One region of the Thalassospira sp. MIT121401 genome, then DNA from elsewhere that is predicted to be linked to it. Evidence: riboswitches for the same ligand, from Rfam matches in the RefSeq annotation. Region 1 holds a riboswitch; each other region holds the start of a gene.
What was found. A riboswitch is a leader RNA that binds a small molecule or an ion and turns the genes downstream of it on or off. The one in region 1 is predicted to bind cobalamin.
Positions count from the first base shown of each region.

Region 1 (8,039 bases):
ATCCTTCCATCATCATTTCAAACAGGTCACCGCCATGAGTCCGCTGCAATATCAAAAGCGCCTGCGCCTGACGACAGCGCGTCAGATCATGCTCGCAGAAATGAAGGACGCGGCCAGTGCGGCCTATGCGGTCGGCTATGAAAGTGCATCGCAGTTCAGCCGCGAATATGCCCGCATGTTTGGTGCACCACCGATGCGCGATGTCATGGCAATCCTTGGGCAATCGGCCCAAGCGCGCCCGGGCGAAGGCATGGCGTCGTAAATAAAAAAACAGGGGGCGGTGTTGCCGCCCCCTGATCATTCTTGCCAGGTTTTGATCAGCCTTGATGCTGATTACCCAGTGCCGGCAGATGCTGGAACATCCAGGTTTCACTGAGCGGGGCATCCCCGCGTTTGAGATACATACGCAGATCAACCGGATCGGTGCCGGCCGCCTTCAGGTCAAAGGCCGCCCGCCAGATACGGGTATCCATGATCGGTTCGATCTTGGTGCGGGTGATTTCACCACGCGATGTCGATACGACGATTTCCGGGAACTCGCCATAGGCAAGGGTGCCAAGAACATCGCCTTCGAATTCGACGGAAAACTTGACCTCGTCTTTCGGGCGGTTGGTGCCCGGTTCGCCGCCGCGTCCCATCCGGGTAGAAGTTGCCTTTGCCAGTTCGGCAACCGGGAACGGGTTATGGGCCTGCCAGTGAAGGCGATATTTGAACTGATAGCTGTTTCCGGCTTTGGCCGGGGCGTTCGGAACCCAGAATGCCGCGATGTTATCGTGGATTTCATCGTCGGTCGGGATTTCGATCAACTGTACAGCACCGTCATTCCAGTCTTCCTGGGGTTCGACCCACAGGCTGGGGCGACGGTGATAGCGCACACCATCAAGATAGTTCTTCACATCGCGGTCACGCTGCATCAGTCCAAAACCGCGCGGATTATGATCGGCAAAGGCAGATGCGCGGATGGTTTCGGGGTTGTTCAACTGTCGCCAGATGCGTTCACCACTGCCGGTCCACAATTCCAGGCCATCGCTGTCATGGACTTCCGGGCGCCAGTCAAACCGGAATGATTTGTTCTGTTCGGAATACCAGAACATGCTGGTCAGCGGCGCAATGCCAAGCCGTTCGATATCGCGACGGACAAACAGGTGTTTTTCGATATCCATCGTCACACCCTGCCCGCGATAGAGCAGGAATTTGTATGCACCCGTAATGCTTGGCCCATCAAGCAGCGCATAGATGGTGACCGGGTCTTCGGCATTTTTGGCCGGCTCGATAAAGAACTGGCGGAAATCGGGGAATTCTTCGGGTTGGGATGTGGCGGTATTGACCGCAATCCCGCGCGCGGACAGGCCATACTGGCCTTCATCACCGATGGCACGGAAATAGGATGCGCCAAGAAACGCCGCCCAGTCCTGGGTTTTCCAGTCATCGCGCGACAGTTCTTCATGAAGTCGGAACCCGGCAAAGCCGCTGTTTTCGGGCAGCTGGCGGGCAATACTGTCGGCTGGCATGTCAAAGTAATCGGGTTTATAGATGACTTCGCGTGCTGTGCCGTCCTCAAGAAGATACATGTGCACGGGCTTGGCGAAATACATGCCCAGATGGAAGAACGTCACCGGATAGGTGCCCGATCCATCGGAAAATGGCGAATGATCGCGTTTGTAATGCAATTTTCCATGGGTGTCGTAATCGATCCGCCCGACAATTTCCGGGTTGGGGGCGACCGGCGGCTCATAGGCGGCCTGCGCCATCGATTTGGCACGCGCAATCAGATCGGCAAAATCAAACGGCTGTCCCGCACCAAGGTCAAGCCCCGGTACTTCTGCCAATGCATGCTGATAGATCGACATTCCCGGCAGGATAAGACCGGCTGCCGCGATGGATTTCAAAAAGCGTCTGCGTTCAACAGAAGTCGTCATGTGCATCATGTTCCAATGGTTTCATTTGTCGGCAAGCATACCAGACAGTGTGGAGGTAATCGGGATGAAACATGGCAAATTCAAGGTCGTGTCGACTGCAATTTCTGCATGGACCCCTGTGTAAATGCCTCTGGTCATCTGCCAATTTCCTTGACCGGGTTTGGGCTTTAATCTAACGGTCAGATGTCGGTATCCGGATATCGGATGAAGGGAATTCGATCTGGGCTGCATGCCCATCAACCGAAGCTGCCCCCGCAACTGTAGGCGGTGAGCGTTTTTCTGACCAATGCCACTGGGATGAACCCGGGAAGGCCAGGAAAAGTGCTTTGACCCGCGAGCCAGGAGACCTGCCGACATGAATGCGACGGACCGGGCGGGGTGCCCCGGAGAATGTCGGCATATGTCGCGGTTTCCGGCAGTTTTTTGTAAATGCGCCTGAATACCGATCCTGACATCTTCCGCCATTTCCCGACACTTTTGCCAGTCCCTTGACGATAGTAAAGTGTATGTTATGTTATAACATAACATTTGCGATATGCTGTGCAATGGCCGGTAATTGCCGACCCTTGCCGGTATGTCTTTGAAAGGAAGTCAAAGTGATCAGTCACTATAAAAATGCGCTGGCAGTCGGGGTGTTTGCTGCCGGTTTTATGATTTCGGCCCCGTTTGCGGCTGCGACGGAATATCCGCTTGCCATCGAAAATTGCGGCAGCACGCTGCACTTTGATGCAGCCCCCGAACGGGTTGTGTCGCTTGGACAAAGCACGACAGAAATCCTCTATTCGCTGGGGCTGGCCGATAAGGTCAAAGGCACCGGGGTCTGGTTTGGTCCGGTCATGGATGAATTCAGGGATGTGAATGCGTCCGTGCCGCGTCTGGCTGATAATGATCCGGGCTTTGAAACCGTGGTTGCGCAAAAACCGCAACTGGTCGCCACCCAGTATCAATGGCATGTCGGTCCCAAGGGCATTGTCGGCACCACCGAACAGTTCAATGAACTTTCGATCCCGGTCTATACCGCACCGGCCGATTGTGTCGGCAAGGACAATGCCGGCGGCGGCGACGGGGTGCGCCATGACCGTTTCTCCATGGACCTGATTTATCGGGAAATTTCCGACCTTGCGCAGATTTTCGATATCGAGGATCGCGGCGCGGCCCTGATTGCCAGGTTGAAAGATCGTGAAGCCCGGTCCCTGGCACAGGTCAATGCCAGCGGGAACAGCAATGTTTCAACCGTCTTCTGGTTTTCCAGTGCCGAGATTAAAAGCGATCCCTATGTCGCGGGCAAAAACGGGGCGGCGGGCTATATCGCGGAAAAACTTGGCGTAACAAACATCATCGACAGCGACGAAGAATGGCCGACCGTGGGGTGGGAAACCATTGCGCGCGCCAATCCCGATATCATTGTGATCGGTAAAATGGGCCGTCGCCGGTTTCCGGCAGATGATTGGGAAGTCAAAATGAACTTTTTGAAAACCGATCCGGTTACACGCCAGATGAAAGCGGTTAAAAACGGCAATATCGTTGTGATGGATGCGCAATCGATGGACCCGACCATTCGTCTGATTGACGGTATTGAAACGCTTGCCCAGGCTGTCGAACGCCTGAGTGCCTCGAACTGATTGCCTAACCCGATGGCGCTCGATATGCCCGGAGACTTCAATGTTTGAAAAAGCACCCCCTCAGCCCCCCGCACGATCGCGGGCGGGGCGGGCATATCTTGCGCGAAGCGGTGCGGCCGTGGCGGCTTTGATCCTGCTTGCCGCTGTGGTTGCAATTGCCGCTGCCAAGGGGGAGACACACATTCCCCTTGGCACGGTTCTTCAAACCATTGCCAATCATCTGTGGCAGGCAGGCTATGAGATTGATCCAATCGATTCCGGGATCATCTGGAATTACCGGATTTCGCGTGCACTTGTGGCTGCGGCCTGTGGGGCGTCACTTGCGTTGTCGGGGGCCGTGTTGCAGGCGCTTTTGCGCAACAGTCTGGCCGATCCCTATTTGCTGGGCATTTCGGCGGGGGCATCTACCGGCGCGGTCAGTGTTGCCATTCTTGGTCTTGGGGCGGGGATGGTTTCGCTGTCACTTGGCGCGTTTGTCGGTGCACTGGTGGCATTCGGGTTTGTAGCGCTTCTGGCCATTCCGGCCGGTCGTGGTGCGGGCGCGATCATTCTGGCCGGGGTTGCCGGATCACAGCTTTTCAACGCCCTGACATCCTTTATCGTCACCAAGGCAGCAACCGCGGACGAGGCGCGCGGCATCATGTTCTGGTTGCTTGGCAATCTGAGCGGTGTGCGCTGGGACGATGTCTATCTTGCGCTGCCCGTTGCGTTTGGCGGGCTGGTTGTGTGTCTTTGGTATGCGCGCGCACTTGATGCTTTTACCTTTGGTGTGGAATCGGCGGCATCGCTTGGCGTGCCGGTGCGCCGTGTTTATGTGGTTCTGATTGCGGTGGCGGCATCCATGACGGCTGTGATGGTCAGTCTTGTCGGTTCGATCGGCTTTGTCGGTTTGGTCATCCCGCATGCGGCACGGTTCTTTGTCGGGACCCGGCATGGGCTTTTGCTGCCGGTTTCGGCCCTGATCGGGGCGATATTCCTTGTTGCGGCTGACATTGTTTCACGCATCATCCTGGATGGTCAGGTTCTTCCCATCGGGGTGATTACCGCCCTGATCGGGGCACCGGCCTTTGCGCTTATTCTTTGTCATGGAAGGGTTCTGCGATGACATTGGAACTGCGCGATGTTGGCTGGAATGCCGGTTTCAAGAAAATCATCAGTGATGTGTCGCTGCGGGTTGAACCGGGGGAATTCCTTGGTCTGATCGGGCCGAACGGGTCTGGCAAAACCAGTCTGATGTCGGTTCTGGCCGGTATTCGTGCCCCGTCTCGTGGACAGGCCCTGCTTGACGGGCAAGCGATGAAAAAAGTCGGGCGTCGCAATCTGGCGCGACGGATCGGCTTTGTCGAACAACAGGCCGACACCATTGACCGCATTACCGTGCGCGAGGCGGTGGCGCTGGGCAGAACGCCGTATCTGAGTTTGCTGTCACCCTGGTCGGAAGATGACCAGGCGATTGTCCAAAAGGCGCTGGAAGCAGTTGAGATGCATCTGATGGCTGACCGGATGTGGCAAACATTGTCGGGCGGGGAAAAACAGCGCGTTCATATCGCCCGGACATTGGCGCAACAGCCCGATTTCCTGTTGCTGGACGAGCCGACCAACCATCTTGATATCCATCATCAACTGGGATTGCTTGATCTTGTCCGGACCCTTCCGGTGACGGTGGTGGCGGCCCTGCATGATCTGAACCATGCGGCGATGTTCTGTGACCGGATTGCGATGATGGATCGCGGCAAACTGATTGCGATTGGCACGCCCGAACAGATTTTGACATCGCAAAACCTGCGCGATGTTTTCGGGGTTGCTGCCGATATCGAACGCGATGATCAGGGCCGCTGTCATATCCGCTATCAGGTCGGGATATCGGGTCAGACGGGCATAAAAAAAGACCGGGTTGCGTAACCCGGTCTTTTAAAAATCGGTTTGGATACGGGCTTATGCCTGTTCGCGGGCCACGGCGCGCCAGCCGATATCACGGCGGCAAAAACCACCTTCCCAGTCAATCGCATCAACCGCCTCATAGGCGCGTTTCTGGGTTTCGGTGACGGTTGCGCCGCGCGCGGTGACGCCAAGAACACGACCACCGGTCGCAACCAGCTTATCACCATCCATCTTGGTCCCGGCATGAAGGACCTTGACCTTGTCCATGGCATCGGCTGCCGGGACGTTTTTGATCTCGGTCCCTTTTTCATAGGACCCCGGATACCCCTTTGCGGCCATGACAACGACCATTGCAGTTTCGTCGTGCCATTCGGGTTTGACCTGATCAAGCGTGCCGGTGGCCGCACCATCAAGGATATCAAGCACATCTGATTTCAGGCGGGTCATCAGAACCTGGCATTCCGGGTCACCGAAACGAATGTTGTATTCGATCAGTTTCGGGTTGCCTTCATCGTCAATCATCAGGCCGGCAAACAGCACACCCTTGAACGGGTGGCCTTCGTTTGCCATGCCTTTGACGGTCGGGACGATGATCTGTTCCATGACCTTGGCTTCGACCGCATCGGTAAAGACCGGGGCCGGGGAATAGGCCCCCATGCCGCCCGTATTGGGGCCGGTATCGCCTTCGCCAACCGCCTTGTGATCCTGGGCTGCAACCAGCGGAATGACGTTCTCGCCATCGCAAACCGCAAAAAATGAGGCTTCCTCACCTTTGAGGAATTCTTCAATCACGATTTCCGCCCCCGCGTCGCCGAACTTGCCACCGACCATGCATTCATCAATTGCGGCAAATGCTTCGTCCGCGGTCTGACAGATCGTAACACCCTTGCCTGCGGCCAGACCATCGGTCTTAACGACAATCGGCGCACCGTGCTTTTCAACAAATGCCTTGGCATCGGCGGGATTGGTGAAACGGCCATAGGCAGCCGTCGGGACACCGAACTTTGCCACCATGTCTTTCATGAAGCCCTTGGACCCTTCAAGCTGTGCAGCCGCCTTGGAACAACCGAACGACTTTATGCCAACAGCATCGAGCGCATCGACAAGCCCTGCAACCAGCGGGGCCTCGGGGCCGACAACAACCAGATCGACCGCATTGTCCTTGGCGAAGGTTACCAGACCGTCGATATCGCCATCGGAAATCGCGACACATTGCGCAGAATCCGCAATGCCGGCATTGCCCGGTGCGCACCAGAGTTTGGAAATGCGCGGGCTGCGCGCAATAGCCCAGCATAGTGCGTGTTCACGTCCGCCGCCGCCAACGACCAGAACCTTCATGACTTTATCCTTCGACTTGTCCGATTGCTTGATGGTCCATGCGCGATGAACTAGGCTAGACCCAAACGCCATCCCGCAGAATGATTCAATGTGCGGGCTTTTAGCATAAAGTGCCCTTGATGACGCAAGATTTGTTCGACCCTTATGCCCCGGTACCGGAAACCCCTGTGAAATCGGGAAATGCGCCCGAATTTTCGGTATCCGACCTGTCCAATGCACTCAAACGCACGGTCGAGGATGCCTTTTCCTTTGTCCGGGTGCGCGGGGAAATTTCCGGCTTCAAACAGGCCAGCAGCGGCCATATGTATCTGGCGCTCAAGGACGACAAGGCGGTTCTTGATGGCGTGTGCTGGCGCGGGCAGGCGGCCAAACTTGGTCTGGTGCCCGAAGACGGCATGGAAGTCATCGTTACCGGCCGCCTGACAACATTCCCGGGCCGTTCGAAATATCAGATCGTGATTGAAAGCATGGAAGTCGCGGGCGAAGGCGCGCTTCTGAAACTGCTTGAAGAACGCAAAAAGAAACTCGCTGCCGAAGGGCTGTTTGACCCCGATCGCAAAAAGCCGATCCCGTTTCTGCCCGATGTCATTGGCATTGTGACATCGCCGACCGGGGCGGTGATCCGCGATATCATGCATCGACTGCGTGACCGTTTCCCGCGCCGGGTTCTTTTGTGGCCGGTGCTGGTTCAGGGCCAGGGTGCCGCCGAACAGGTGGCCGAGGCGGTGCGCGGTTTCAATGATCTGTTGCCCTATGGCCAGATCCCGCGACCAGACGTTCTGATCGTGGCGCGTGGTGGCGGGTCGCTTGAAGATTTGTGGTGCTTTAACGAGGAAACCGTTGCCCGTGCGGTCGCCGGTTCCGACATTCCGGTGATTTCGGCAGTCGGGCATGAAACCGACACCACCCTGATTGATTTCGTGTCGGACCTGCGCGCCCCGACCCCGACCGGGGCGGCGGAAAAGGCCGTGCCGGTGCGCATGGACCTGATCGGGCAGGTCGAAGAAGACGGTCTTCGACTGGCCCAGGCCGTGCGTCGTCTGGGTCTTGAAAAGAAAACCGCCCTTGAAAGTCTTGCACGTGGTCTGGGGGATCCCAAAAGGATGCTCGAAGAACGCGCCCAGACACTCGATAACTGGGCGGATCGTTTGCCACGTGCGGCTGTCAACCTGACGCAGCAGGCGCGTGCGCGCCTGAACGAGGCCAGTGCGCGGCTGGTCAGTCCGCGTGAACAGCTTTCGGAAAAGCGCGGGCGTCTTGAAAATGCGGCCCTTCGTCT
Region 1 covers NZ_CP138926.1:3,982,906-3,990,944, reverse strand. Annotated here, with positions in the region: gene SIB88_RS18415 (AraC family transcriptional regulator N-terminal domain-containing protein) at 1-262, shown strand, start outside; gene SIB88_RS18410 (glucan biosynthesis protein) at 318-1,919, opposite strand; cobalamin riboswitch at 2,090-2,289, shown strand; gene SIB88_RS18405 (ABC transporter substrate-binding protein) at 2,516-3,541, shown strand; gene SIB88_RS18400 (FecCD family ABC transporter permease) at 3,582-4,646, shown strand; gene SIB88_RS18395 (ABC transporter ATP-binding protein) at 4,643-5,443, shown strand; gene purD (phosphoribosylamine--glycine ligase) at 5,477-6,760, opposite strand; gene xseA (exodeoxyribonuclease VII large subunit) at 6,880-8,039, shown strand, end outside.

Region 2 (8,039 bases), 450 kb from region 1:
CCATCTTCTGGAATTTGATTCGGTTCACGGCCGCTGGTCCAACCGGGTTGATTGCATCAATGACCAGGTGGTGATTGATCAGACCCACAAGATTTCGTTTTCCGAAAACGCCACACCGGCCGACACCGACTGGATCGGCATGGGGTGCGACATCGTTCTGGAATGCACCGGCAAATTCAAAACGCCCGAAACGCTTCAGCCCTATTTTGATCAGGGTGTGAAAAAGGTCATCGTCGCAGCCCCAGTCAAGGAAGGTGCGCTTAATATCGTCTATGGGGTCAATGATGATCTTTACGATCCGGCGACACATCATCTTTTGACAGCGGCAAGCTGCACCACCAATTGTCTGGCCCCGGTGGTCAAGGTCATGCACGAACAACTTGGCATCAAGCATGGTTCGATCACCACCATCCATGATGTGACCAACACCCAGACGATTGTCGATCTTCCGCATAATGACCTGCGCCGGGCGCGGTCGTGTCTGCAATCATTGATCCCGACCAGCACCGGCTCCGCCACCGCGATCACGATGATTTATCCGGAATTGGCAGGCAAATTGAACGGGATCGCCGTGCGTGTGCCGCTTCTGAACGCATCGCTGACCGATTGCGTGTTTGAAGTGGCGCGCGATACCGATGTTGAAACGGTCAATCGCCTGATGCGCGAGGCATCGGAAACCTATCTTGCCGGTATTCTGGGCTATGAAGACCGCCCGCTGGTCAGTGTCGATTACCTTAATGACAGCCGGTCTTCGATCATTGATGCCGGATCGACCATGGTGATCGACAAGCGACAGGTCAAAATACTGGCCTGGTATGACAATGAATGGGGCTATGTCTGTCGTATGGCGGATCTGGCTGCCAAAGTCGCGCAATCGCTTTAGGAATGCCGATCATGTCATCTGCCATTCGCAATTATGCACTTGTGACCGGGGCCTATTGGGGCTTCACCCTGACTGACGGGGCGTTGCGGATGCTGGTGCTGTTGCATTTCCATGCCCTTGGCTATTCGGCATTTGAAATTGCCCTTCTGTTCATCCTCTATGAAGTGGCGGGGATTGTAACCAATCTGGTTGGCGGATGGCTGGCACAAACACGCGGGCTGCGCTTTACCCTTTATAGCGGATTGATCCTTCAGATCGCATCGCTTGCCGCACTTTCGCAAACACAGGCCGATTGGGCACCGGCCATTTCGGTTATCTATGTCATGGGACTTCAGGCCGCATCGGGTGTGGCCAAGGACCTGACCAAGATGTCGAGCAAATCGGCAATCAAGGTTCTGGTGCCCGCAGATGCCGGGGGCGCGCTTTTCAAATGGGTTGCCCTTTTGACCGGCTCGAAAAACGCCCTTAAAGGGGTCGGCTTTTTCATGGGCGGTGCGCTTTTGTCCTGGCTTGGATTTTCCGGGGCATTGCTTGCCATGGCTGTCGGTCTTGCCATCACGCTGATCGCGGTTGCACTGTCACTGGGCAATGCCATGTCCGGACCGTCAGAAAAGATCAAACCCAAATTCCGGGACGTGTTTTCGCGTGACCGCAAGATCAATGTCTTGTCGGCAGCCCGGCTTTTCCTGTTCGGGTCGCGTGATATCTGGTTTGTGGTCGGACTGCCGGTGTTTTTGGCAGCCGAACTGGGCTGGAACCATATCGAGGTAGGCACCTATATGGCGCTTTGGGTGATCGGATACGGCTTCATTCAGGCCTTCGCGCCCAAAATGCTGCGCGCCGGATCACACGAACCCGATGGCCGCACCGCCCGGTTCTGGATCGCAGCCTTGATCGCGGTGACCACTGCCATTGCCGCGGCCGTCACACAGGGGATTGCGCCGCAACTTGCAGTTCTGGGCGGGCTTTTGGTGTTCGGGATTGTCTTTGCCGTGAACTCGTCACTGCATTCCTATTTGATCCTTGCCTATGCCGACGGCGACAAGGTCGCGATGAATGTCGGGTTTTATTACATGTCCAATGCCATCGGGAGGCTTTGCGGGACCATTCTGTCGGGCGTTGCCTATTCCTATGGCGGGCTGGTCGGATGTCTTGTGACGTCGATCGCGTTTTTGACCATCAGCTGGATCATCAGTGCCGCCCTTCCGGCAAGAAGCGCCATCACACCGCAGAGTTGAACAAAAAAGTTCTTTCGCAGATGCGGGATAAATGACTGAAAAGACTCACAATCCGGATTCACGAAAATTTCATCGTGCAAAAAACCGTGACAAGACACTGCATATAGGGGTACGATTCCAATTAACGGTCAATCACTGGACCGCAGGAGGGGTTCCCGAGTGCCGCGAAAAAGCGTCTTACAACGAGAATTTTCGCCCCCCGGATCGCACATGCAACATGTTGTGACCGGCGGAAACTCCTACCGCCACTTCCATCGCAAGATGAAAATTGAATGCGCGCCTTTCCATGACGGAATGGCGCGTTTTGCTTTTTTGGCACATTTGATGAGGTGATCGTCATGGGTAAGCGCGCAGCACGCCGTCGTAACCGTCCGCAACAGTCCGACAACAATGTCCATGAACTGTTTGATGAAAAGAACGCTGACTGGCACCCGCTTCAGGGGGAAGTCGCAGAACAGAAAGGACAACGCGATCAAAGCTACCGCCGCAACATCCGCCCGAAAAGTGAAAACCAAGCCGCATTGATGGAAGCCATTGATGCCTTCAACCTGGTCCTTGCCCTTGGCCCGGCAGGCACCGGTAAAACCTATATCGCCGTTTCCAAGGCAGTCGAAGCCCTTGATAAGGGTGATATTGGTCGTATCGTTCTGGCCCGCCCGGCTGTTGAAGCCGGCGAAAATATCGGCTTCCTGCCCGGCGATGTCGAAGCCAAGATGGCACCTTATCTTCGCCCGCTTTATGACGCGCTTAATGATCGTCTTGGCACCAAGCGCCTGCGCACATACCTTTCGGACGGCACGATTGAGATTGCCCCGATCGGCTATATGCGTGGCCGTACCCTGAACAATGCCTTCGTCGTCATCGACGAAGCCCAGAACTGCACATACGGGCAGCTCAAGATGCTGGTGACCCGTCTGGGCTGGAATTCCACCATGATCCTGACCGGCGACCCGGATCAGACCGACCTACTGCCGGAAATGTCGGGTCTTTCGGAAATGTCCGAGCGACTTGAAAATGTCGAAGATGTCGCCTGTGTCCAGCTGCGCGACAAGGACATTGTTCGCCATCCGCTGGTTGCAAGCATGCTTACGGTTCTCTGATTTCGGTCATCAAGTTCCGACACAGCAAACCAAAGAAGAAAAAAGGACGGGCCCCGAAAGGGCCCGTCACTTTTTTGGATCTGCTTATATAGACTGATAATTCTTGGCTTCGCGCCCGATCACCGGGATCGGTAAAACCTGTCAAGAAAACATATATATTGACGAAATTTTCAATCCGAACCCAATATATAGACATCACGGTCCTTCTTACCGAACCATATCGGTTTGAAGGCTAAGAGGGAATTCGGTGCGTTTTGCATATGCACGACAATGCCGAAGCTGCCCCCGCAACTGTAAGCGGCTAGCATTAATCCAACCATGGTCACTGAAATGCTTGGCATTTCGGGAAGGCCGGATGAAGCATCGATCCGCAAGCCAGGAGACCTGCCGTGAGCGAACGTAAACATTCACGGGCGGGGTGTCCCGGTGGAGTGCTTGTGATCTGACTGGCAGACCGCCAATCATCCCTGCATACCTCCGTTTGGCCTTTGCCCCCATATGATTGGGGCTTACGATGTCAGAAACAGTCGAGTTGGAACGGCCAGCCGTTTCCGATCCTTCATCAAATTCATACACCATCTATCAGGTGATCCGTCGTAACGGATCGGTCACGGCCTTTGATGCAACCAAAATCAAAACAGCCCTGACCAAGGCATTTCTTGCCGCAGAGGGTGAAACCGCGTCGGGATCACATCGGGTACATGACATTGTCGATGGATTGGCCGATCAGGTTACCACGACCTTGTTAAAGCGGGCCGCGCCGGGCCATACCCTTCAGATCGAAGATATACAGGATCAGGTCGAGCTGGCCCTGATGCGCAGCGAACATCACAAGGTTGCGCGCGCCTATGTCCTGTATCGTGAAGACCGTGCGCGCGAACGCGCCAAGCTTGATGCACGCAAGAAAAGCAAAAAGGCCGGGCAGCCCGAACTTCATGTCACCCTGCCCGACGGCAGCAAAAGGTTGCTTGATATTGACCGGTTGGCGACCGTGATTGCCGAGGCCTGTGGCGACCTTGATGGCGTCAGCACAGCACCGATCATGGAAGAAACCAGAAAGAACCTTTATGACGGTGTCACCACCGGGGAATTGGCACTTGCCCCGATCATGGCAGCCCGAACACTGGTAGAGCGCGAACCGAATTACGCCTTTGTCAGCGCACGCCTGTTACTTGACAAGCTTCGGACAGAAGCCCTGAGCTTCGTCTTCGACCAGCCCGAACAAGCCACCCAGGCCGAGATGGGCGCACGATACGCGACCTATTTCCCCGCCGCGATCAAGGCAGGCATCAAGTCCGGCCTGATTGATCCGGAATTGTTAAAGTTTGACCTGAAAAAGATTGCCGCTGCGATCAAACCGGAACGCGATCTGAACTTCCAGTATCTGGGACTTCAGACGCTTTATGACCGTTACTTCCTGCATGTCAAAGGGTCGCGGTTTGAACTGCCACAGGCCTTTTTCATGCGGGTTGCCATGGGTCTTGCCATCCGTGAGATCGACCGCGAAGCCAAGGCAATCGAATTTTATGATCAGCTTTCGACCTTTGTCTTCATGGCATCGACCCCGACCCTGTTCAATGCCGGGACATGCCGCCCGCAACTGTCATCCTGCTTCCTGACCACCGTGCCCGATGACCTTGATGGCATCTTCAAATCGGTCAAGGACAACGCGCTTTTGGCGAAATATTCCGGCGGTCTTGGCAATGACTGGACCCCGGTGCGTGGTCTTGGCGCCCATATCAAGGGTACAAATGGCCAAAGCCAGGGCGTGGTTCCGTTTCTGAAAGTCGCCAATGACACCGCCATTGCGGTTAATCAGGGTGGCAAGCGCAAGGGGGCTGTTTGTGCCTATCTTGAAACCTGGCACATCGATATCGAAGAGTTCCTTGATCTGCGCAAGAACACGGGCGACGACCGCCGCAGGACGCATGACATGAACACGGCCAACTGGGTACCGGACCTGTTCATGGAACGAGTGATGGCAGATGCGCCATGGACCCTGTTTTCGCCCGATGACACGCCGGACTTGCATGATCTTTATGGTGCGAAATTCAAGACCGCGTATAAGGCATATGAAGCCAAGGCCAATAGCGGCCAGATCACGAATTTCAAAACCGTGCGCGCGGTGGATCTTTGGCGGCGCATGTTGACCATGCTGTTTGAAACCGGTCATCCATGGATCACCTTCAAGGACCCGTGCAATATCCGCTCCCCGCAACAACATCGTGGCGTGGTGCATTCATCAAACCTGTGCACGGAAATTACACTCAATACATCGGCAGACGAGGTCGCGGTTTGTAACCTTGGTTCGATCAATCTTCTGGCCCATGTCACCGAAGACGGCCTTGATCACGACAAGCTGGCACAAACGGTGAAAACCGCGATGCGGATGCTTGATAACGTCATTGATATCAACTTCTACACCATCCCCGAAGCACGCTATTCCAACATGCGTCATCGCCCGGTTGGCCTTGGCCTGATGGGCTTCCAGGATGCGTTGCAGAAACTCAAAATCGCCTATGCATCGGAACAGGCAATCGATTTTGCCGATGAGAGCATGGAAGCCATTGCCTTCCACGCCATTTCGGCATCGGTTGACCTTGCCGCCGAACGTGGCCGCTATGAAAGCTTCGACGGATCGCTTTGGTCAAAGGGCATCCTGCCAATCGACTCCCTTGAACTGCTTGCCGACGTTCGTTCGGAATTCAATGTGGACCGGACCCAATGTCTTGATTGGGATGGCCTGCGCGAACGTGTCAAATCGACGGGTATGCGCAATTCCAACACCATGGCGGTTGCCCCGACCGCAACGATTTCCAACATTTGTGGCGTCAGCCAATCAATTGAGCCCGCCTATCGCAACCTATTTGTGAAATCGAACATGTCTGGCGATTTCACGGTGGTCAATGCCGCCCTTGTCCGTGATCTGAAAGAACGCGGTCTTTGGGACGAGGTGATGATATCCGACCTGAAATATTATGATGGCAGCATCGGCCAGATTGACCGCATTCCCGATGACCTCAAGGCGCTTTATGCAACCGCATTTGAACTTGATTCATCCTGGTTGATCGAGGCGGCATCACGTCGTCAGAAGTGGCTTGATCAGGCGCAGTCCCTGAACCTTTATATCGCCAATCCGTCTGGCAAAAAGCTTGATGATCTTTATCGTCTGGCGTGGTTGCGCGGACTCAAAACCACCTATTACCTGCGATCAAGTGCCGCGACCCATGTCGAGAAATCGACACTTAAGGGCACCGATGGTCGGCTGAATGCGGTGGTGAATGCCCCGCAAGCCGCAAACCCTGCCCCGTTGCCTTCGCCTGTCACCGCGCCAGCGCCAGCAACAGCGCCCGCAGTCAGCAATCGTCCATCCGCCGTCATTGATGCGGGCGCCGCATCCGATGCGATCACCAGTGGGGACGTCTGGGGCAAGGCCTGCTCTCTTGACGATCCGGATTGTGAAGCCTGCCAGTAACAAGAAAACGGGAACGAGAACCATGCTAGATTGGGTTGAAAACGACACTCCCGCTGCGACAAACAATGTCACCAGCAACCCGGCATCATCTGATGCCGGGGACGGAACCACAGATGCCACCGGACTTGGCGAGATTGACCGTTCCGGCGGTCGTGTCACGGTCAGTGACAAGGCGATGATCAATTCGCGGGCCGATGTGAACCAGCTTCTGCCGCTCAAATACGGCTGGGCCTGGGACAAGTACCTTGCGGGTTGCAACAATCACTGGATGCCGACCGAGGTTTCCATGCAGGCCGACATCGCGCTTTGGAAATCGCGCGATGGTCTGACCGATGATGAACGTCGGATGCTGAAACGCAATCTTGGCTTCTTTGCCGCATCCGAAAGCCTTGTTGCCAACAACATCGTTCTGGCAATTTATCGCCACCTGACCAACCCGGAATGCCGCCAGTATCTTTTACGACAGGCCTTCGAGGAAGCCGTTCATACCCATACGTTTCAGTATATTGTCGAAAGCCTTGGTCTGGATGAGGGTGAGCTTTTCAACATGTACCGCGAAGTGCCGTCAATCACTGACAAGGCGGCATGGGCGTTAAATTATACCAAGCACCTTGATGATCCGAATTTTGCCACCGGCACGCCCGAACGCGATCAGGATTTCCTGCGCGATCTTGTGGCGTTCTATGTCGTGTTTGAAGGCATGTGGTTTTACACCGGATTTGCGCAAATCCTGTCACTTGGCCGGCGCAACAAGATGGTCGGTATCGCCGAACAATATCAGTACATCCTGCGTGACGAGAGCATCCATCTCAATTTCGGGATTGATGTTATCAACCAGATCAAGGCTGAAAACCCGCATCTTTGGACAGCGGAATTTCAGGAAGAAATTCGTGCGATGTTGCGTGACGCTGCCGAACTTGAAGCGGCCTATGGACGCGACACCATGCCCAATGGCTTCCTTGGCCTGAATGCCGAGCTCTGTGAGCAATATATGCACTTCATCGCCAACCGCCGTTGTGGTCAGCTTGGCCTTGCCCCCGTATTTAACGAGGTCGAAAACCCGTTCCCCTGGATGTCAGAAGCCATGGATCTGAAAAAGGAAAAGAACTTCTTTGAAACCCGGGTGATCGAATATCAGAACGGCGGCGCGCTTAGCTGGGACTGATTGCCACACCCAACATCATCATAAACAAAACGGCTGGGAACATGTTTCCAGCCGTTTTCATTCAAGCCTAGTCTTTTGGCGGTTAGCGCCCCATGGCGGCGACTTCGCTTCCGGCGTTGGAAACCGGGATGTCGTGTTGGCCGGCGCGTTTGGCGCGACCGGTGTGCCAGAATTCCGG
Region 2 covers NZ_CP138926.1:4,431,510-4,439,548, forward strand. Annotated here, with positions in the region: gene SIB88_RS20310 (ArsJ-associated glyceraldehyde-3-phosphate dehydrogenase) at 1-883, shown strand, start outside; gene arsJ (organoarsenical effux MFS transporter ArsJ) at 895-2,121, shown strand; gene SIB88_RS20320 (PhoH family protein) at 2,460-3,221, shown strand; cobalamin riboswitch at 3,403-3,628, shown strand; gene SIB88_RS20325 (ribonucleoside-diphosphate reductase subunit alpha) at 3,736-6,696, shown strand; partial or broken gene SIB88_RS20330 (ribonucleotide-diphosphate reductase subunit beta) at 6,734-7,861, shown strand; gene SIB88_RS20335 (cation diffusion facilitator family transporter) at 7,944-8,039, opposite strand, start outside.
Region 2: it holds a riboswitch for cobalamin, as region 1 does, so the genes downstream of both, SIB88_RS20325 (ribonucleoside-diphosphate reductase subunit alpha) here and SIB88_RS18405 (ABC transporter substrate-binding protein) in region 1, are expected to answer to the same signal.

Region 3 (8,039 bases), 1.1 Mb from region 1:
CATGGCCATGCGCAGTCGATGATATTCATCATGAAGAACCGAAATATAGCGCACCGTAAACATCATGAGATGTACCAAGGCTGCTGGGCAACGCAGCCGGTATAATGTATGCCCAAGTCCCACCGGCGTTAACCCGGCAAGCAGGCTAAGCATCATCAAAACAACCGCATTGGCGCGAATGCCGATCAGGACTGCATGTTGCAATCCTTCCTTGCTGGCCTCGGCACCCAGGACGGTAAACATGGCGGTTCCCGGCGTTGTGAATGGCAACATCACCAGCATCACAATGATGAACCCGTCCATTGCTGCCATACGTTTCAAGGTCAGACGCAAAGGCAAATCAGTCATGAACATCGTCGCCACTGCCACAAAAAAGGCAGCAAGCGCGAATTCGATCTGATGCAGGGAAACGACCATCACCGAAAACAAACCGGCCGCCACCACCCGAACACGCGGATCAAACGATCCGACAAAGGAAGACGGTCGTTGCCCGCCTCCCTGAACACTTAATGGCTGGTCATGCCCGAAAAGATGGCTCATGATTTGGTTGCTTTGGCTCTCAAACGTCTTGCTGCCAGATAATAGGCAATCCCGAAGAACCCGAATATATAACCAATACCGCCCAGAATCGATTGAAGATCGTTCTTTTCCTTGTAGGCGGTAATTTCCCGACGCAATGGCCGCAATTCATCACGAACGATCGCGGCAATGACTTCTTCCTGTTCGCGGGTGATTGCAGTTTTGGTTGCATTATCCCCGACAACTGCCCCATCCACAGTGATGTTAGCGCTATCATCCGAAGAAACTGCGGCAATGCTGCCTGCCCCTGAAATTCCCGTCAGGTCGGCAATATCAAAACTGGCTTCTGCAACATGCCCTGCCCCCAGATCGGCCCGAAAGACAAGGTCAACTTTCCGGCTTGGCGTATAGACAAAGAAGCCGTCAGAATCCGTTCTGATTTCATCGATCTTGTTTCCCTGCCGGTCAAAAATTTCAACCAGCGTGTCCGCAGCCATATCGCCATTGGAAAACCCGATCTCCCCTTCGACAGCTATGCCGCTTGGAAAAACCGATGCAATCACCTTATGGGCCTGGGCGGCCTGCATTCCGAACAGAAGGCCTGCCAGAAACACCCCAGTTGCAAGCTTAGCCATTGTTGGCCTCATTCACCTGTTCGGCCAGGATCGCGGGGTTTTGTGCGTCATATCGGCGGATCTGGGCATCGGCCATCAGCAAGGCCGGTTTGACCTTCATGATCAGATAAACCGCTGCTGCAGACACCAGACCTTCGACCGCCATGATCGGAATATGGGCAAAGAAAACAAGCTTGGCCGCCGGTACAAACCCTTCCCCGCTCAGACCAAGGGAAATAGCTACGAACAAGGTGGTCAGCGCAATTGAAAGCGCACCGGCACACCCGCCCCAGATTGCCGCAAAGGTTGGATTGCTTCGCGACACCAATCCGCGAAACATGAAACCGGCAATCACCGCAGGAAACGCAATATTGACGGTATTGACCCCCAATACAGTCAAACCGCCAAATCCGAAAAAGATGGCCTGCAACAAAAGCCCGACAAAAAGTGCCGGGAATGCGGTCCAGCCAAGCACAAGCCCGGCCAGGCCACTCATAATCAGATGCACGCTCGACGGACCGACCGGCACGTGGATCAGGGAGGCGACGAAGAACGTCGCCGATAACACCCCCGTCGCCGGAATTTTATCGATTGGCAGTTTGCGCAATCCAAGGCCAAGCCCCGCGACTGCAAGCACGCCACCGCCAATCAGCACCTCTGGGGCCAGTGCCCCGTCAACAATATGCATCTATTTTGTCCCCAAGCCTATTGCACATCATAGGCGCGAACCCACAGGACTGCATCCTGTGAAAGCTCTTTTCCCTGAAATTCTTTGTCCGGCCCACTGCCAAGGGCCGCAAAACCCCAAAATCCGGCCTTGGGGATCCCGAACGTAAAATACCCGTTGGCATCGGTAATCGCGACAATCGCCCCACCGGGCATCGGTCCTGCTGTCGGTTCCTTGGGCGCGTTACGGTCCATATCGGGTTCGGCTGCCATATATTCGATTTCAACCTCGACCCCGGATACCGGTTCACCATTGCTCAGCACCCGACCGGTAAAGGTCGAACCTGCGACAATGTTGGTCGGCCGGTTTAACGGCAGAATTTCGGTCACAAGTCCCTGTGCCTCCATCCAGTCGGTCGGGATTTCGTTGCGGTTCACATAGGACTTGGTGATCTGCTGAATGAAGATATCTTCGCTTTCTTCGTAATAGGGTTCGGGCACCACCACCATCACGTAATCGCCACTGCGCTTAAGGGTCAAAGTACCGTCATACGCCTTGGCGGTATTCTCCTTCCCTGTGAAGGTCACCTCAGAAAGCGTTGAAGATAAATCAATTTTATCACCGCGATGGATTGCGTAAAACGCCACCGGCTTTTTCATATCCATGACATGTCCGTTTTCGAACGGATGCCAGAATATCAGTTTCACCGGCAGTTCGCCGGGGGCGGTCACATTGACTTCCGGTGTATAGGCCAATTGAAAATGGGCGTGCGCACTTTGTGACGCGAACGCGAAACAGGCACTTGCAATCGCAAGCTTGCCAAGAGTTTTAAACATGTAATCGTCTCTTTTCACGAACGATGCACGTCAGAAAAGTTTCCCGACGCACAGAGTTAGGATCAAGAACGATAGGATGGCTGGAAGCAAGATACCGGTTTCACGACGAGACCGCCTTTTCCCTGCAACCTGACGCTCACCCCGGCGTCCAACAGTTCAGTACCGGACAAGCCGTGTCCGGCAGTCAAAGGCAGGTCTCCTGGCTCGTGGTTTCAAAAGCATTACGCCTTCCCGGTTTGTCACCAGTGGCATAGGTAATGCTCGGACCACTTACAGTTGCGGGGGCAGCCGTGGCATTGTCGTAACGCACCACGTTCCCTTTTAAGCCGATCCAATGGATCAACACCCAAGACGCGTTCATATTCCATGGGCGGCAAACACCTGTCAACTCTTTGCCCGCATCAGAACGGATTATCTTTTCGCGCCATTGCTTGACCTTCGCCCTTCCCGCGGCAAAGATCAGCAAACACATCGCACAATATTGCGATTGGCCTTACATGGGATGGGTTGGAAATGATGGCTCCTGAAACAGTCCTGGACTTCTGGTTCAAGGAACTCGAACAAAAGCAATGGTTTATCAAGGATACTGCACTTGATACCCACATTGCCGAACGATTTTCCGACATTCATGCCGCGGCGCTTGCCGGTGAACTTTTCACCTGGCGCACCACCGCATCGGGGCGCCTTGCCGAAATCATCGTTCTGGATCAGTTTTCACGCAACATGTATCGCGACACGCCGCAATCATTTGCTGCCGATCCGATCGCGCTTATTCTTGCACAGGAAGCCGTATCCTTGGGCAAGGACAAGGAACTTGGATCACCTGAACAGCGGGCGTTTCTGTATATGCCCTATATGCATTCAGAATCCGAAATGATCCATGAAATTGCCGTGACCCTGTTTGATCAGCCTGGGCTTGAACACAATTACGGTTTTGAAATCAAACACAAGAAAATCATCGACCGGTTCGGGCGTTATCCGCACCGCAATGACATCCTTGGCCGAACATCCACACCAGAAGAAATCGCGTTTCTCAAAGAACCGGGCTCGTCATTCTAGAATGAAAAACGGGACGTCAATCCGTCCCGCTTTCATAAAATCATTCACTGCGAAAACGCGATATCAACCGATATCGCGATCGCGATTATCCCACCACCCCTGCACCAGGGATTCGGCTTCGTCCATATAATCGGCTTTGCCCGCAAGGAATGCCGCCATCGCTGCACTGCCCTTGATCCTGGCTTCGGCCGGGGCATCCTCGACCTCGCCGCGCCAAACAGCCAGGAAGTGTTTGAGGGTCACCGGGCTTTGATCGTCGATTTCTTTTTCGGTTTTTGGCAAAAGTGCCGGCCACCGGACGTCGCAAAGCTCGCCGTTATCAAGCATCCGAAGATCAACATGTTTGAACGGTGTGCGTTCTGCTTCGCCGCCCCCGCCCTTGATCACGCCAATTCGCGGCAGTTCAAGAAGCTTGCCTGTTTCGCGATGCACATCCAGAAACGCCGGATGAAACACCCCCAGGAAAGCAGCCCGCGCCTGTAACGGGTTTAGCAACCGCAACAGGGTATTCACCGGACTGCGCAGCCCCAGAAGCGACCGCAGACCGATCAGTTCCTGCAATTTCGGATGCATATGGCGCAGCGGCAGATAAGCAAACCCCTTTGCGGTAATATCCGAACGGGCTTCTTCGGCTGACATCGCGATCGGCAGCTTAAGCGCTTTGATCGCGGCCTCGGTTCCAAGACCATTGACCAGATGCGAGTTATAACCGTGCATCAGAACCGGAACACCGTTCTGCGATATCAAATGTGCCGACAATACAAACCACGGCAGACCACGGGTTCGACCAGCCGCATATGAAGGCCAATCAAGCATCGGGCGGCCCACCGGGTTGGCGTCCTGTCCATCATCCGCATCAAGCCTTGCGGCTTTGCGCACGGCTTCGATCATGCCTGCGAGTTCTTCCGGCGTTTCCGCCCGATAGCGTAGCATAAGCAAAAATGCGCCAAGCTGGATCGGCTCGACCTCATCGCGCAGGATCATTGAAAAGGCATCGAATGCCTCTTCGCGCGTCAGGCTGCGTGAACGGCCCGGCCCCCGAAAGAATGTTCTCAAATACCCCGAAAACGGATGAGATTCGGGTAAATGATTTTCTTCCTCGAGCTGTTCAAGATGCTCGTCGGTCATACGTACTCACCGAAAAAATTGTCGTTACTGGTCATGGACGCGGGTAAAGACCCACTCCGTCTCGTTTGACAGGTCATCCTGGTAGCAATAACCGTCAACATTGAATTTCTTAAGGTCTTGCGGGTTTTCCAGTCGATTGTCGATCATGTAACGCGCCATCATGCCACGCGCACGCTTTGCTGAGAAGCCGACAACCTTGGCAGCCCCGCCTTTGACTTCCTTAAAGACCGGTGTGATGACCGGTCCATCAAGCAGCTTGGTCTTGACCGACTTGAAATATTCGTTGGATGCCAGATTGATCAGGCTGCGGTCCTTGTGGCCTTCGGTAAGCTTGTTGATCTCTTTGGCGATCTTGTCACCCCAAAACGCATAAAGGTCCTTGCCACGCGGATTTTCAAGCCGTGTGCCCATTTCAAGGCGATAAGGCTGCATCAGATCACGCGGCTTCAACAGACCATAAAGCCCCGACAGCATCCGAAAATGGTCCTCGGCCCAGTCGATATCGGCATCCTTCATGGTGTCGGCATCAAGACCGACATAGGTATCACCACGAAAGGCAAAGATCGCCGGTTTTGCGTTACTGCGATCAAAAGGCCGTGAAAAATGCTGGAAGCGCTGATAATTCAGATCCGCAAGGTTTTCACTGATCCCCATCAGCTTCATCAAATCGCCACGGCTTTTTTTCCGTGCAACTTCAATCAATTCTTCCGTGTCATCGAGAAACGCCGGTTGGGAAACGGCCATTTCCGGCACGTCCGTTTCGAAATCCAGCTTCTTGGCCGGGGACACAACAGCAAGCATCAATCTGCCTCTTCTCTTTCATCTCGGTTCAATTTGTCGTAACAAGCCACAAGGCATGGACAATGTCTAGGGCCCAAGCCCATGTACAGGTGTATACGACTGTGCATGGATTTGGACCCTTGGCTTTATCCATAAACTTCTAATCTTGCAGAAAATCCGTCTGGCGCAAGCCTTGGCGGAAGAAAGGACCAGTTATGAGTGAACAAGTTCGCGCGTCGCACATTCTTCTGATGTATGCCGGTTCGGCACGTTCGACCGCCACCCGCACCAAAGAAGAAGCATTGAACGAAATCAATGCCCTTAAAGACCAGATCGCAAACGGTTCCGATTTTGCAGAACTGGCAAAAGCTAATTCCGATTGCCCGTCCGGCCAGCAGGGCGGCGATCTTGGCTTCTTTGGCCGTGGCATGATGGTTCCGGAATTCGATGCTGCTGCATTCAGCATGGATGTCGGTGCGACCTCTGACGTTGTTGAAACCGATTTCGGTTATCACCTGCTTCAGCGCACCGCCTGATCCCGCGCTGCGATCAGAAAAAGGCTGGCACATTGTTGCCAGCCTTTTTCTTTTGGTGAGCCGGAAATGTGGCGCACCTTTGCCAGGACTGACGATCCGCGTTCTAATAATCAACGACGGGTGCATCAAGTTCGTACTGGCCTTTATGGTCTTCGATTTCGAGAACCCACACATCGCGGTCAAAGTCGATCTGCTTGCGCCAATAGTTATCACAGGAAAATTCGGTTTCACGCCCGCCATCTGGACCGCCTGCAACCAGCATCCAGCCAAGATCGCCGTCCAGTGTCGTAACCCGGGAATAGACGAAACATCCGGCATCGAACCGGTTCAGCTTGAGGAGAACCGCCCCCGCATCCTCGTTGCCCATATGGAGCACCATGGCCGTAATCAGGTTTGACTGGCAAATGGCAATCTGGCCACGAACCCAAAGTCCTGCTTTCAAACGTGGCTGCATCTATTTGCCATCCCGGCTGGCGACAACATTTTCAGGCATCTGCAACATCAGGTTCGGGTCCGGGCAAATGCTTGTCCAGATATCCCATTCCGATGGTTTTGCCGCCCCGAAATAGTCCCCTTCCCGGCCCAGCATGTCAAAAATGATCTGAAAATGCAGATGCGGTATCCAGTCACCATTGATCGGGAAATCGCCAAACCGGCAGAACAGCTCGCCGGCGCGGATTTCCTTGCCTTTATAAAGTCCTTCAAGGGACGGTCTGCTCAGATGACCATACAGGGTGTAAAAGCGCACACCACCCGCCGGTTCATGTTGCAAGATGATGGTCGGCCCATAATCAAGATGCAAATTGTTGTCAGCAAAGCTGTGTACGACGCCATCAAGCGGGGCAAAGACCGGCGTATAGGCGGCTGCAAACAGATCGATGCCCAGATGCTGGCTTCGGGCTTCACCGTCGTTTTTGAACTGTTCGGATTGATAACAGACACGGTCTTCGCGATATCGACCGATCCCGACCGGCGCGTCTGCCGCGGCCAGTTGTTGCCACATGATTTCTGTCTGACGTGCCGGGTCGCTCGTGCCGCCGATCACCACATCACTATTTGCTGAAAAATCATAAACGATCTTCGGGCAACGTTTCAGATCACATTCCACAACAGAATGAAACTGGTCGCCGTGATCGGAAATCCAGTCGCGCAACAATGCGGCATCTTCAAAGGGCTCAAGCCCGCGCGCATGACGGTCGTGATAGGTCTGCAATCGCTTGGTCGCATTGATCGGCATGGTGGCAGGCACAATGATGGCTCCCTAAAAGAAAAAGGCAGGGTTGGTTCCCCGCCTTTTGCCTACATGATTATCTGCCTGATCGGCAAGTACCAGCTTACCAGTTGGTCACTTCATACTCGCACGACACATCATCATCGTCGGTATCGGTCAGCGCAACCGTCAGACGACGCATCTGCGGATTGAACCGTTTGATGAAGTTCAACAGAAGAAGCGCTTCTTCTGAAAGCTCGCCGGCGTCTTCGTCATCTTCATCAAGTTCGCAAAGCTCAACCAGCTCCAGGAACAAGGCACCCAGTGCACGTTTGACGTCTTCGCCGCCTTTAAGGCCACCGGTCAACTCGCCCAGCGGTGACAGATCGATATCAAGCTTGCGCAGGTTCTCGCTCATCTGGTCGATGGCGTCTTCGTCCAGAACCATTTCAGCCGCAATCATATGCGTGCCGACTTCATTGATATTCATAAAGCCGACAAATTCGAACAGATCGTCTTTGGTACGACCTTCTTCCAGCAATTTTTCGGTGTGGGCTTCGAATTCTTCGAAGTCGATATCTTCGCCAAGATCGTTTTCAAGATCGCTCATGTCGGTCTCCAATGAAAATTTGCGCTGCTGATACTCTGGATTGATGGAAAACTCAACCCGCGCTGGCGACAAGATGATCA
Region 3 covers NZ_CP138926.1:2,869,472-2,877,510, forward strand. Annotated here, with positions in the region: gene cbiQ (cobalt ECF transporter T component CbiQ) at 1-540, opposite strand, end outside; gene SIB88_RS13220 (cobalt ABC transporter permease) at 537-1,154, opposite strand; gene cbiM (cobalt transporter CbiM) at 1,147-1,821, opposite strand; gene SIB88_RS13230 (DUF4198 domain-containing protein) at 1,839-2,636, opposite strand; cobalamin riboswitch at 2,808-3,001, opposite strand; gene SIB88_RS13235 (DUF924 family protein) at 3,150-3,695, shown strand; gene SIB88_RS13240 (glycosyl transferase family protein) at 3,759-4,823, opposite strand; gene yaaA (peroxide stress protein YaaA) at 4,848-5,624, opposite strand; gene SIB88_RS13250 (peptidylprolyl isomerase) at 5,819-6,139, shown strand; gene SIB88_RS13255 (DUF1491 family protein) at 6,243-6,593, opposite strand; gene SIB88_RS13260 (peptidoglycan DD-metalloendopeptidase family protein) at 6,594-7,388, opposite strand; gene SIB88_RS13265 (hypothetical protein) at 7,474-7,959, opposite strand.
Region 3: it holds a riboswitch for cobalamin, as region 1 does, so the genes downstream of both, SIB88_RS13230 (DUF4198 domain-containing protein) here and SIB88_RS18405 (ABC transporter substrate-binding protein) in region 1, are expected to answer to the same signal.

Region 4 (8,039 bases), 870 kb from region 1:
TTGTTCAAACAAGAATCTGGAATGGTTTTACATCATCGCTATGTGTTGATTGATGTTTTTACCTGACATGTCAAATCGGGCTGAAACTAGCAGCTTGGATGGCGGAAAGCTACGACTTATCTGTTTTGCCCGATGTCTGAAATTGTCCGATTTTCACGTTTGGTTTCAATAGGTATGAATGATAAATACATAACCTGTTAATCGACAGGCTCTATTATGGAACGGGCTTGGTATCGGGGTTGGTTCCGGTAAAACAATAATCTGGTTATTGCATTAATGTCTGATAGCTCACTTCCATCGCCCGAAGCCTTTCTGGTCGACTATGTGCGACGCCTTGAGCGGCGCAAGGAAGGTGTGGGTGCTATCCATGTGCATTTCTCGAAATTGCAGGCATTCAACCGTCGCGACCACCATATCCGCACGGCGATCGTTGCCTTTGAAGAAATCGCCCCGGAAGTCACCGGGCGTATCTTTACCCTGTCCAATCAGGACCTGATTTTCATTTTTGATGCAGCCGAGATTGACGAGGTCAATGCCGTCATCTTTCGTCTGAAATTCCTGTTCAACGATGATCCGCTGATCAGTGACGGCAAGGATGAAAGCGGTGCGCCGGCAAGCTTCACCGACTTTTACGATGTCGGGCAGCAATATAAGGACTTCCTGCATCTGACTCAGATGCTGGTGCGTGCCAATGCCAACCGCCCCCGGGTGGTCAGCAAGGCGGCCGAGCGCCATAACGATCATCCCGATTACGGGGATGATCGCGCCCCGCTGACCCCGAAAATTCTGGGCCGGATTGATGAATCGCTGCGCCGTGCCGACTTGTCAAACCTGATGCGCCGCCAGGCGATCTGTGCGGTGGTCGGGGATGCCAACCCGACACCGGTTTTCCATGAATTGTTCATTTCAATCAAGGATTTGCAGGAAACACTTCTGCCCGATGTCAATGTTCTGTCGAACCGCTGGCTGTTTCAGCATCTGACGGAAATTCTTGATCGGCGGATGCTGTCGCTTTTGACCCGGTCAAACGATGCGTCCGTGACCGGGTCTGTCAGTATCAATCTTAATGTGTCGACCTTGCTGTCACCCGATTTCCTGACTTTTGACAGCAATGTCAAAGCCGGTCAGCGGGGCACCATCGTTCTTGAACTGCAAAAGATTGATATCTTTGCCGATCTGGGTGCTTTCTTCTTTGCCCGCGATTTTTGCCGTGACCGAGGCTATCGCATTTGCATTGACGGTATCAGCCATCTTTCCCTGCCCTATATCAACCGCAACAAGCTGGGCGTTGATATGATCAAGATGATCTGGGATCCGGATATGGAAAGCATGGATGATGCCCATCGCGAAGCCATGCGCGCAGCAGTCGCGGAATCAGGTGATACACGTGTGATTCTGTGCCGTTGCGACGATGAACGCGCGATCAAATTCGGCCATTCGATCAACATCACCATGTTCCAGGGTCGCCACGTTGAACAATTGATGAGCGAGCGGACAAAAAAATAGCGCCGGGCTTCCCGACGGTGTGATGCCCGACGCTGTGATGGTTGTCTGAAAGCTTCGATGAAAAGCAATTTGGCCGCTTAAGCCTGTTCCTTGCCGTCAATGCCGGCTTTTTCAAATGTCGCCATGCCGTTATGGCATTCAGCAGCCGAGCGCAGCAGCGGGATCGCCAATGCTGCACCCGACCCCTCGCCAAGGCGCATGCCGAAATCGATCAATGCCTTTTTGCCAAGCTTTTCAAGCAGGCGAATATGCCCCGGCTCTGCTGAAACATGGCCGACAAGACAGTGATCAAGTGCATCAGCTCGCATGGCGGCCAGAACCGCCGCCGCCGCACAGGAAACATATCCGTCAAGCAATACCGGCACCCGTGAATAGCGCGCAGCAATAATCGCCCCGGCCATGGCGGCAATTTCGCGCCCACCAACACAGCGCAAGACATCAAGCCCGTCATGCATCTGGTTTTTATGCAAGATGATGGCATCGCCAACCACCCGGGTCTTGAGTGTCAGGGTCGCGTCATCAATACCGGTTCCCCGCCCGGTCCAGTCCCCGGGATTGCCGCCATAAAGTGCATGGGCAATTGCCGCTGCGGCGGTGGTGTTGCCGATGCCCATTTCGCCTGGCACAAAAAGATCAAGGCCCTTTTCAATCGCGCTCATGCCAAAGGCCATGGCTTCTGCACAGCCCTCATCATCCATCGCCGGTTCCTGACTGAAATCGTTGGTCGGGATTTCAAGTGCGACTTCCATCACGCGGAGTTCCGCATCCACCGATTTGCAAATCTGGTTGATGGCAGCCCCGCCATTGATGAAATTCTCTACCATTTGCTGGTTTACGCTTGGCGGAAATGCAGACACGCCCTGTGCCACAACGCCATGACTGCCGGCAAAGACAGTGACGCGGGGCCGAGACATCCGCGGGCGTGATGTTCCCTGCCAGCCTGCCAGCCAAAGACTGAAATCTTCGAGACGGCCAAGTGACCCGGCCGGTTTGGTCAGGGTCGGCTCACGGTTGGCAACAGCAGCCTGTGCCTCTGCGTCAACGGCCGGCAAATCGGCCAGAAGACTGCGAATTTCATCAAGGCTTTGGGGCGGGTGCTTGGGATTGAACATTGTGGTCTCCGGCTGGCGGCAAATCGTCAAAAAGCGTGTTCCGCTTGGCTTCTGGAATGGTAAGGATTAGGGTCAGAAACCAATCAATTGGTGTGTTTCAGTATCGGCCAACGGTCTGCCGGTCCCGGATCCGGGATGGCTTCGGTTTCGCGGTGGACTGAAGAACCCCAATAAAATCGGCCCCAAACTAGGCCTATGCGCAACAGATTGCCAGTTCGAAAATCGGAATTTCATGGTGTCCGAAGATCATAACCAAAACGAAACAAACATGCAAAGCACAGATACACCGACAGGTGATCCGCATGATGATGCGGATAAAACGTCTGTTGATGCGTCGGTTTTATCCGATTTCTGGCGTGCCATGGCATTGCTCAGCCGGGTGCCGTTGCCCCCGGTTGGTGATTTCCGGGCGGCTCTGATCGCGCGATCTGTCTGGTGCTGGCCACTTGTCGGGCTGGTTCTGGCGGGCCTGGCATTGCTGCCGGCGATGCTTGTCGATTTTCTGACGGGAAACCCCCTTGTCTATGCGATCTTTGCCATTGCAGCGATGGTATTGCTGAGCGGCGCGATGCACGAAGACGGCATTGCCGACTGTGCTGACGGCTTTGGCGGCGGGATGGACCGCGACCGCAAACTTGAAATCATGCGCGACAGCACTGTCGGGACCTATGCGGTTGTCATGCTGATTTTGACGCTGGGTTTGCGGCTGGTTCTGATTACGGCTGCGGCGGATATCGGACAGGCCGGTATCCTGTTTCTGATCATGGCGGTTATTTCCCGTGCGGCAATGCCGGTTGTTATGCGCATATTGCCGCCAGCGCGGGATAACGGACTGGGCAAAGGGGCCGGGCGGCCCGGATGGCTTCCGGTTCTGGTCGGGTTTGCCATTGCCAGCGCCATTGTTCTGGTATTGGGCGGTATCGGTGCGATGTTTGCGGTAATCGTCGGTGTGATGATCGCGATCCTGATCGTCGCAATGGTTGCCAGATCACAAATCGGTGGCCAGACCGGTGATGTGTTGGGGGCAACCCAAATCTGTGCCGAACTGTTTGCCGGTATCGGATTCATTGCCGTAATGGCATAGCCAGGAACTTTGCTGATCGCTCAAAACGACCATGATTGACTGCCAATGTCCGAACAAACCGGGGAAAGCATGACCAAAATCAAGACAACGCGCTGGTGGCTGGTGCGTCATGCGCCGGTGCAAAACCCGGAACGTCTGGTCTATGGCCGAAGTGACATGCAGGTTGATCTGTCTGATGAAAAAAAACTGCGTGCGGTGGCGCGGCACTTGCCCCGCGATGCGGTCTGGATGACCAGCCATCTGTCACGGACGCTTGATACCGCGCTCAAGCTTCAGGAACTGATCGACGAGGACATCACCCCGACCCGCGAAAGCGGCTTTGCCGAGCAACATTTCGGGGCCTGGGAGCTTCAGCGCTGGAACGACCTTCCGAAAGGCGAAACCACACAATTCTGGACCGATTTCGCCCGACAGCAGCCGCCAAATGGTGAAAGCTTTGCCGATATGGTCGAGCGGGTCGGTCCGGTTTTCACCCACGCCACCAGCTACTGGGCGGGCCGTGACATTGTTGCAGTGGTCCATGGCGGTACCATCCGCGCGATCATGGCCAATGCGCTGGGACTGTCACTTGAAGCGGCATTGTCATTCCATATCGATACGCTAAGTCTGACCAGACTGGAATATATTGACGGTGTGGATCAGCCCGGCTGGCGTGTGACCGCGGTCAATCAAAGCTTCGGATGATTTTGACAGAAAATAAAAACGGCATCGACCCGCTGTGGAACGATGCCGTCAGGATGTGGATGTCGTGACCATTTCCGTGCCATAGACCGCCCTGTCCGCGGCAATCAGGCCGTTTGCAGCTCGGAATTCAAGGGAAGATCTTCAAGTGCATGTTCAGCAAGATAGCGATCAAGCATATCTGCGGTAATGTCATGCTTTTCGCAGATCGCAGTCACGTCTTTCAAATAGGCTTCGTAATAGGGCAGCGGGCGGCTGCGTGACTTGTTGCGCAATTTGGCGACATGCGGGAAATCTTCACAAAGAGCCGTATTCTCAATCGCCTGGATGACGTTGTCATCAATGATGGCTGCGGGCATCTTGCGATAGGTCTTTCCACAGGCTGACAGCATTTTGCTGGCGGTGGGGACCGATATCCCCGGCTGGGAAAGCAATTCGTTCAATTCTTCCTGGCCGAAATCCGAAATCGACATCAACGTGATGAGCGTCGGCAGATCACGCACGAGCAGCGACAGCGCATTGACGCGGATGCCACGCGCATGGGACCAGATGATGGTGCCGATCACCCCTTTGGAAGCATCAAGAGCAAAGATGCTGCGCACATCGCGGCGCGACAATGTAATGTCCGCACCGGTCGCATATTCTTCCAGAAACGTCTGAAAGGCCCGATTGTCGGAATTCAGGCGTTCAAGCAGACCAAGCCACATATCCTTGCGCGAGGATGTGGTCCAGGTTGGTGTGTTCGGATTTCGGATTTTCGATAGTTGTGCAGAAACTGCCATCTGATTTTGCAAAATTCCAGTTAACCCCAAGAGTTTGGTGCCGCAATTATGCGGCCCACCGGTTTTGATGTTTTTTGTCCCGGTGATCTTGCTGGAAGGTGATTTGTTACCACTCTAATTCCAGCTTGATAATATTATGTTCCCTTAAAGGAGGGCCGGCCTCAAGCAGGCAATTCTTACAAATACTGACCTTCCGGTTAGCTGACCCGTTCGGACAGAGAATGCCCTTTGGGTTCAAGGGCAAACCTGTTAGGTTCGGCGCACCGTTCGGTGATGGGAAATCGGTGCGATGCCGATGCTGCCCCCGCAACTGTATCGGGTTGGGTGATCCGGGTGGATGTATTGCCATTCACCAGCCACCGGGAAACCGGGAAGGCGGATTGCTTTCATGCCCGCAGCCAGGAAACCAGCCGAATGGTGTCATCATCTCAAATGATGGCGACGCAATCGGGCCTCGGTGGGAGGCCATGGCGAGGAATAGAATATGACCCGGACTGACCCGCCTTGCGGGACACATCTGATTCTTGGCGGTGCGCGATCTGGCAAAAGCCGGTTCGCCGAAAACATCATCAATGCGGCTGGCGGCGGCATATATATCGCGACCGGTCGGGCATGGGATGATGAAATGGTCAACCGCATCGACCTTCATAAACAATCGCGTGGCGATCTTTGGCAAACGATCGAGGAACCGCTTGATCTTTGCGGTGCACTCGACACCTGCAATCAGCCGGACGGCAAACCGGTTCTGGTCGATTGCCTGACCTTGTGGCTGACCAACCTGATGCTTGAAGATCGCGATATTGATGCTGAAATCGACCGGCTTTGTGATCACTTGCCTGGGCTGGGTATTCCGGTGTTGCTGGTATCAAACGAAGTCGGTTTCGGGATTGTACCGGAAAATGCAATGGCGCGCGCTTTTCGCGATCATGCCGGACGTCTCCATCAACGTATTGCCGCATTGGTTGAACGGGTGACGCTTGTCGTTGCCGGCATTCCGATGCAGGTCAAATGACAATTTAAATGATTGAATTTCAAGGAATTTGAAAATGGCACAATTGGGTAAAATCCCGGCAACCGTCATTACCGGCTTTTTGGGGGCCGGCAAGACAACCATGATCCGCAACATGCTGGAAAATGCCAATGGCAAACGCATTGCCCTGATCATCAATGAATTTGGCGATCTGGGCGTTGATCGCGGCATCATCAACGGGTGCGGTATCGAAGGCTGTGCCGAGGATGATGTGGTTGAACTGGCAAACGGATGTATCTGCTGTACGGTTGCGGATGATTTTCTGCCAACGATTCGTGGCCTGATTGATCGCGATACGCCGCCTGATCATATCGTAATCGAAACATCCGGGCTGGCCCTGCCCAAGCCGTTGGTCAAGGCGTTCAACTGGCCCGAAGTACGGTCGCGCGTGACTGTCGACGGGGTTGTCGCGGTTCTTGATGGTGCGGCATTGCGCGACGGGCTGTTTGCCCATGACCATCATGCGGTTCAGGCCCAGCGCGAGGCTGATGAAAACCTTGATCATGAAAGCCCGCTTGAAGAACTGTTTGAAGAACAGCTTCATTGCGCCGATATGGTGGTTCTGAACAAGACCGACCTTCTGACCGACGAAGAACGCACCAAGGTCGAAGCCGATATCCGCGCTGAACTTAAAAAGCCGTCGGTCAAAATCATCGCGACCGAGCATTCCCGTGTTGAAAACGCCATTTTGCTGGGCCTTGGTGCTGCGGCCGAGGATGACCTCGATAGCCGCCCGAGCCATCATGATGATGGTCATGAACATGATCATGATGATTTTGAAAGTTTTGTTGTCTCATTTGATGCGGTCAATGATCCGGCGGTCCTTGAAAAACGCCTGATCGACATCGTGCGTCAATATGATGTTCTGCGCATCAAGGGTTTCCTTGATGTTCCGGGCAAACCGATGCGCCATGTGGTTCAAGGGGTCGGCGAACGTTTCCAGCGTTACTTTGACCGTCCCTGGGCCGATAAGGAAAACCGCCGTTCCGAACTGGTGGTGATCGGCTTGCATGGTATGGACCGTGCCGCGATCGAGGCCGCAATCAAGGCAGCCTAAGCCCATTGGGCACACATAAAACCATATGACCGATACCGGATGTTTTGCGTCCGGTATCGGTGCTTTTGACGACAGAACAGACGGAATTTCAAATGCATCTTTTGGCAGCACAGCCCGGCATGGTCACCGATGGCAGCGAAGCGGTCGATCTTGGTCAGGAACCGGGCGATGTCGTCATCCTGTCTGCGGCCGAGTCCGAGCTTGCCTGCCTTGCCGGGGCACAGGCACGTCTGGCGGATGCGTTTGGTGATGATGTTCCGTCTTTGCGTTTGGCCAGTCTTTTGCAGCTTGGTCACAATATGTCGGTCGATCTTTATGTCGATGATGTGCTTTGTGATGCCAAATTCATCATCGTGCGGATCTTGGGCGGGCGCGGTTATTGGGAATATGGTGTCGAGCAGCTGGTCGCCTTGGCGCGGTCGCGTGATATCCCGATGGTGCTGTTGCCCGGTGATGATCAACCCGATGCCGAACTTCTGTCGCTATCCACCGTCAAGGGTGCTGAATATCAGCATATCTGGCGCTACCTGATCGAAGGTGGCCCGCAAAATGCCGAAAATTTGCTGCGTCTGATCTATGAAAAACTGAACGCAGATGTGCGGTGGAACTGGTCGCCAGCCGCTCCGTTGGTCAAGGCTGGCGGATATTGGCCGGGCATGTCACAGGCCGGTCTTGATGATATCAGATCAAACTGGAAAACCGATCAGCCGGTCACCCCGATCATTTTTTATCGATCACTTGTCCAGGCGGGAAATCTTGACGTCATAGATGCGCTGGTTGCTGCATT
Region 4 covers NZ_CP138926.1:252,441-260,479, reverse strand. Annotated here, with positions in the region: gene SIB88_RS01175 (hypothetical protein) at 277-1,506, shown strand; gene cobT (nicotinate-nucleotide--dimethylbenzimidazole phosphoribosyltransferase) at 1,584-2,618, opposite strand; gene cobS (adenosylcobinamide-GDP ribazoletransferase) at 2,887-3,702, shown strand; gene SIB88_RS01160 (histidine phosphatase family protein) at 3,772-4,386, shown strand; gene SIB88_RS01155 (hypothetical protein) at 4,491-5,165, opposite strand; cobalamin riboswitch at 5,405-5,595, shown strand; gene cobU (bifunctional adenosylcobinamide kinase/adenosylcobinamide-phosphate guanylyltransferase) at 5,650-6,177, shown strand; gene cobW (cobalamin biosynthesis protein CobW) at 6,212-7,252, shown strand; gene cobN (cobaltochelatase subunit CobN) at 7,345-8,039, shown strand, end outside.
Region 4: it holds a riboswitch for cobalamin, as region 1 does, so the genes downstream of both, cobU (bifunctional adenosylcobinamide kinase/adenosylcobinamide-phosphate guanylyltransferase) here and SIB88_RS18405 (ABC transporter substrate-binding protein) in region 1, are expected to answer to the same signal.